2 regions of the Paenibacillus filicis genome follow, and region 1 is predicted to be linked to the other one. Evidence: riboswitches for the same ligand, from Rfam matches in the RefSeq annotation. Region 1 holds a riboswitch; the other holds the start of a gene.
The links. A riboswitch is a leader RNA that binds a small molecule or an ion and turns the genes downstream of it on or off. The one in region 1 is predicted to bind magnesium.
Positions count from the first base shown of each region.

Region 2: linked by a shared signal. The riboswitch ahead of mgtA (magnesium-translocating P-type ATPase) and the one ahead of WMW72_RS04875 (response regulator transcription factor) in region 1 are both predicted to bind magnesium.

Region 1 is NZ_JBBPCC010000002.1:247,820-251,096, forward strand. It holds gene WMW72_RS04870 (sensor histidine kinase) at 5-1,387, opposite strand; gene WMW72_RS04875 (response regulator transcription factor) at 1,392-2,096, opposite strand; M-box (ykoK) riboswitch at 2,323-2,490, opposite strand; partial or broken gene WMW72_RS04880 (family 8 glycosyl hydrolase) at 2,887-3,277, shown strand, end outside.
Region 2 is NZ_JBBPCC010000003.1:194,906-198,182, reverse strand. It holds gene mgtA (magnesium-translocating P-type ATPase) at 1-1,277, opposite strand, end outside; M-box (ykoK) riboswitch at 1,648-1,819, opposite strand; gene WMW72_RS07230 (MgtC/SapB family protein) at 2,310-3,014, shown strand; gene WMW72_RS07225 (magnesium transporter) at 3,059-3,277, shown strand, end outside.

The DNA.
Region 1 (3,277 bases):
ATAGTTACTTGGGAAGATAGATTTCAACCTGGGTCCCCTCTCCAAGCTGGCTATGGATAAGCAGCTTCCCTTGATGCAGATCGATGATTTGCCGGGATATGGACAGCCCCAGCCCGCTTCCAGCCGCATGTCCGTCGCCCTTATAAAACCTTTGGAAGACATGGGCCAGATCCTGCTCCCCGATTCCCGATCCCGTATCCTGAATGGAAATCACAACCTCTCTCTCCGTCTGCCGAGCAATCACCGTGATGCTTCCGCCAGGACCCGTGAATTTAAGCGAATTGTCCAGCAGATTGATGAGCACCTGCTTCAGCCGGTTGCTGTCCGCATGAATGGCCGGGAACCTATTATCGATCTGCACGTCAAGCGATACTCCCTGCCGGGCTGCTCGAGGAGCCAGCTGCTTGCCCACATGCTGCAGCAACACGGACAGATTAAGTGGAGCGCATTCTAACCGTATCTGGCCATTATCCAGCTTGGAGAAGTCAAGCAATTCATCCACGAGACGTGTTAACCGGTCGGCTTCGGTCTCGATAATATCAAGTCCGTCCCTCAGCAAAAACTCTCCTTCTCCCGGGTCCGCTTTCAAGGTAACGACCCAGCCTTTAATCGACGTTAATGGCGTCCGCAGCTCGTGGGAGATCGCGGAAGTAAATTCGTTTTTGAGCTGTTCGTTCCGCTGGATCTTCGCCGCCATCGTATTCAGCGTGTCCGCCAGCTTGCCCAGCTCATCCTGATAGCGTTTGTTGGCTCTAGCCGAGAAATCTCCTTCAGCCATTTGTTCGGCCGCGGACTTGAGCTCCTTAATCGACCCTGTAATGGTTCTTGACAAGAAGACGCTGAGTAAAGCGACAATGCCTAGTACCATAAGACCTATCGCCATGAAAATCATCAAGATATGCCTGATAATCTCCATCGTTTCCGTTAAGGAAGTGACGAATCGGACAACTCCCACTGTGATATTCCCGGCTTGCAGCGGATAAGCGACCGCGAGTACCGGTTCATTCGTCGATGGCTCCCGTCCCCTCCATGTTCCTGCAGTTCCTCGGCGTGCCTCTTGGACATCCGGATAATCGCTCATGAACTCTCCGGCCTGCAGTCCGTTGGAGTCCTGCAGCAGCTTTCCCTCTGCGTCGATAATCTGAACCTGAGCCGTGATATTGTGGGCAAAACCGCTCAGTAATCGCCCCGATATCTTCTCCAAATCTTCTCCGGCAAAATATTGCTGAAAAAAAGAAGCGGATATCCCCGCCTGATTCATCAGAGTCCGCTCTATATTGTGATAAAAATAAGCCCTTACAAAAACCGTAAGGAATACTTCAAGGATCAGTACCGTCACTATAATGACAACGAGATAGCTGCCCACCAGCCTTTTTTGGATGCTCAATCCATCAGCCTTCCCTTCTCCAGCGGTAGCCCAGTCCCCATACCGTCTCGATCATCTGCGGCTTGGAGCAGTCATCCTCCAGCTTTTCCCTTAGCCTCCGGACATGGACATCGACCGTCTTGACCTCACCTACAAAATCCTCGCCCCATACGAGGTTCAACAGCTGATGCCTGGACAGAGCTTTATCCGGGTTTTCCAGGAACACTTTAACCATCTGGTACTCTTTGGGAGTCAGGTCGATCAAGCCATCGTGCTTAGATACCTGCTTGGCATCCAAATCCAGCCGGATCGAACCGGATTGAAGGATGGTTTTGGGCGGTTCCATCGCATGCCCGGTCCGGCGCAGCACGGTCCTGATTCTGGCGACGAGCTCCAGCGGATTGAACGGCTTGACCATGTAATCGTCGGCTCCAAGCTCCAGTCCCTTGATTTTGTCCAAATCCTGCCCGCGTGCCGTCAGAAAAATAATCACGATATGCAGGTCCGTTTCCCTTAGCTTTCTGCACAGCTCGGTCCCATCCATATCGGGAAGCATAATGTCCAGCACGACGACATCCGGACGATGGGCCGCGATGCTGGTCAAGGCCGTCTCGCCCAGAGCAGCTTCGGTCACCTTGAAGCCGTTCCGTTCCAGATTAATAGCGACAAACCGTCTGATATGGTCGTCATCCTCCACGATAAGCACCTGATTGCGGTATGTAGTTTCCACACGATGTCCCCCCTTAGCTGTCTTGACCGGATAAGTAACTGTGGGGCGCTTGCTCCCATCAAATCTGTCTGCAATCCCGTTAGCTTGTTCACCCGGGCTCGTCTCTCTTCGCTTTAATACTCTCTCCCTCAAGCCGAAAGTAACCGCTCCGGCCTTGCAGCAGCGAACTGCATATCAAAAAGCACCCTCAACAACATAAGAGGGCGCACGCGAAATCACATCTATCAAGTGACCTCCAATCGTTGAGTTTTAGCACTGTATGGCATAGGAGCTTACGTCCAGCTACGTTAAAAACCACCTTATGTCGATGGTTTCTGTTGACCCATTGGCGTCTGTCGACGTTTCTGGGCAGCAGCATTTCTCCATACAGGAGCCTCACCTAACGAGGTTCGTATTGAATTATCCCCATCATAAGTGACCGAATTCTCCTTTGTCAATCTTTCCTCGCCAGCAGAAATTGCTGCTTGACAATAGAAAGGAAAGGTATCAACATAACCTCCTTATGGGATAAAAAATATTATACAAAATCATGAATTTTATCTATACAAATCCAAGGAAATTGTGATAGATTGAGCTAAGACATCGCTTCGAAAGTTAAAGCGCTTATACTTATGGTTAAAGTTTAAGCGTTTTAACTTTCTGGCTATGCAGCTGCATGGAAGGGAGGGCTGAACGACTACCCGCTTTGTTGGTTCCAACCTATCTTAGAGGAGGAATGATCATGTCCATGTTCACGATCAGCAAGCCGAAATCGAAACCGCTTACGTTCCTGTTTCTCACCGTAGCTCTGCTGGTTACCTCAGCAGCGCCTGCTTCCTGGTCTGCCAAGGCGCATGCCGCCGGCGAGCAAAAACCTTTTCCCCAGCAAGTCACCTATCCCGGCATCATCAAGCCCAATCATGTCAGCCAGGCGTCCCTGAACAACTCAGTGTCCAGCTATTAGGACTATTGGAAATCCAAGTATCTGAAAAACAACCTGTCCTCCCTGCCAGGCGGTTATTATGTCAAAGGCGAAATTACAGGCGACGCCGACGGCTACGCTCCGCTGGGTACCTCCGAAGGCCAAGGCTACGGCATGGTCATCACCGTCCTGATGGCAGGCTATGACGCCAACGCTAAGACGATCTACGACGGCCTCTTCAAGACAGCTCGCGCCTTCACGAGCTCCAGCAATTCCAACC
Region 2 (3,277 bases), on a different contig from region 1:
AACGGAATTTCGTCGATTTTCGTGTAATCGTTGGCTGCGCCTGCGACTTGTGTATGCTCGGCCTGCTCCAGCACCGCGATGTCCAGCAGATTTTTGAGACCGGTTTGATAATAGCTGTTCAAGAACGCGTACTCCAGCACCTTCACATTTTCTCTGCCTTGAATATCCAGATGCTCCTCAAGAATAATCTTATCCTGTGTTAACGTGCCGGTTTTATCCGTACACAGAATGTCCATCGCTCCGAAGTTTTGGATAGCATTCAGCCGCTTAACGACAACCTTGTTGCGGGCCAGCGTCGCAGCGCCTTTGGCGAGATTCGCGGCTACGATCACCGGCAGCATCTCCGGTGTCAGACCGACCGCGACGGATAGACCGAACAACATCGCTTCCCACCAGTCGCCTTTCGTAAAGCCATTGATGGCAAAGATGATAGGCACCATAATGAGCATGAAACGGATCAGCACAAAGGTAATGCTCTTCACGCCCTTGTCGAAGCTGGTCAGCGGCGCTTTGCCGACGAGCGTGCTGGCCATGGAGCCGAAGTACGTGTTGGAGCCCGTCGCCACGACGACCGCCGTAGCTGTGCCGCTGACGATATTGGTTCCCATATAGCACATATTGTTCAATTCCAGCGCATTCACAGACTTATTTGGCTGCTTGCGTACCAGTTTCAAGGCGCCGCGCGGCAGGGAATCGACTTTCTCAACGGGCATGGCTTCACCGGTCAAGGCGGATTCGCCGACGAATAAATCCTTGGAGACGAGCAGCCTGACATCGGCCGGTACCATGTCGCCAGCAGAGAGATGGATGATATCGCCTGGTACGAGAAGCTCCATGTCGATTTCTCTGCGTTCTCCTTTGCGGATGACGGACGACGTTGTTTTGACCATTGCCTTGAGTCTATCGGCGGTCCGGGCTGAGCGGAACTCTTGGGTAAAAGTAATGATGATGCTGACGGAAACCATCGTTGTGATGATAAGGGCCCCTTGAAGATCATCGTCCGTAAAATAAGAAAACGCGGCCAGGGAAAGCAGGATAAGAATGAACGGATTTTTAAAGCAGGACAGCAGCTGAATGTACCAGGCTGGCGTCTTGTCGTGGGCAATCTGGTTTTTTCCGTGCTTATCCAGCTTAGCCTTCGCGTCGGCTTCGGAAAGGCCTTGAGGCTGGGTATTCAAATCTTCCAAGACATCCTCTTCGGCGGAGATGGAAGCTTGGATGAGACGTTCTGCGATTTCGCGGGTCATTTTTTCTTTTTCTTTCGCCAATTTGTTCATTGGAACTCCTCCTCGTACAGACTGTGAGAGTCTGCTTACTGAATCGAATGGCACACAAAAAGGCTCTCCCTGTGTAACAGAGAGAGCTTCATCCGAACCGATGCTGTGCACTCACAGATCAAGTAAGCATACTTAAATAAACCCACCGAGCGTGATTTTTTTCGCGGGGGAATACGTATGTTAATGATTGGAGTGCAAAGAAAGCATGGTTCTCCCTCTGTGCAGAAAATAAATAAATGGAATGTGAATCGGACATACAACTCGGACTACTATCCATGACGGTATTCCCCCCTTTAACTGCAATCAAGTGACAATAGAAAAACCCTCCAGGCAGCCAGAGGGTTTAAAAAAAGCGCACAAAAAAGCTCTTTCGTCTCCCCCTAGTCGAGTTTTGGCACTATATAACGTAAAGAGACCTGCATCTCTTAGCCACCTTATGAAAAGCCTTAATCCGGCAATCCCTGTTCTACCCATGGGCATCTTTCGATATTTCTGGGCAGTGGCCTATGTTTATATAGGAGCCTCACCTAACGAGGACATATTCAATTTCCTCTGCAATCGTAAGCCTTGGTTTTCTATTTGTCAAGCCTATTTTTTAATGACTTTGTCGGCTCTGAAGTGCCTATTGACAGGTTCAACCAGGAGGGGTAGAATCCATGTGTGCTCCAAACCGCCCCCGGTAGGTGAGGCTTGCGCGCTATACAGGTAGCCAGCCAGGGGGAGACGATGGTTTCGAAGTTTAGAAGTTTATTTGATATAAGAAAGGGGGAACATGGCATGGACAGTAGTACGAGTTATTTATCTGATCGGTTAAATTTCTGTAAAGAGAGAAGTGCTGTACGCGTTCTGCTTCCATGTTCCCCATGCTTGGATAGATACGGTTCCGGGTAACCGGCAGGTATGTTCAGGCAGGTTTATTTGACATGTGCGAGCAGATCATGAACAGGATGCAAGCCGAGGGCTCTCTTTTACAGGGGAGCTCTTTTTTTGTTGCAACGATGATATACAGGCCAAGGAGTGATAACTATGATGATGGAATTTGAAATGGTCATGAAGCTTGTTCTAGCTCTAGTATTCGGGCTGCTTATCGGGATTGACAGACAATTGAAGCAAAAACAGCTGGGACTGCGTCCCAGTATGGTCATTTCCGTAGCAAGCTGCCTGATTACGATCGTCTCGATTCATGCTTTCAGTAAATTCGGCGGTTCCAATCATCCGAATATGGACCCTATGAGACTGGCCGCCCAGATTGTGAGCGGGGTGGGCTTCATCGGAGCGGGCGTCATTCTGCGGAGAAGCAATGAGGTGATCTCGGGACTGACCTCGGCTGCGCTGATCTGGTCTTCGTCAGCTCTCGGAATTACCGTAGGGGCGGGGTTTTATGCGGAAGCCGTGTGCGGTGTTGTGTTATTGATAGCCGCTGTCAATGTGATCCCGGCACTGATCAAATCCCTGGGACCGGAAACGCTGAGCCGTCACGATGTCGCCGTCAAGATCGTCGTGGAGCCCAACTACCGGATGACCGAATTAATTAAAACTATCGAGCGGAAGGATCAAGCCGAGCAAACCAAGAAAGGAGAGTACAAAATCCGGTATATGAAGCTGAAGGACCTCGATAATAACTGTCAGCTGATCGACCTGACTCTCTCCGTACCGGACAATCAGTACACCACAGAGATTTACTACTACATCAAGAAGATAGATCACGTTCAAAGCGTGGAAGTGGAGCGTTTGTAAGAACAACAGGCTGTGCATCGGCCCGCTGAAAGGAGAATCGTATCATGATCAAATTGCATCAATACAAATATAAAGAAGAATACACCTACTACATGCTGCAAGCCTTGAAAGAAGGGAGAGGCGAGGCTTTCCGCAAGGATTTCCTGGATCTGCATCCTTCGGATCAAACCGAATTTTTTCTCAGCTTGGACGACAACAGGCGCATGAGGCTCTACACGTGCTTGACACCTGTCGAGTTCGGGGAGATATTCAGCGAGCTTCGG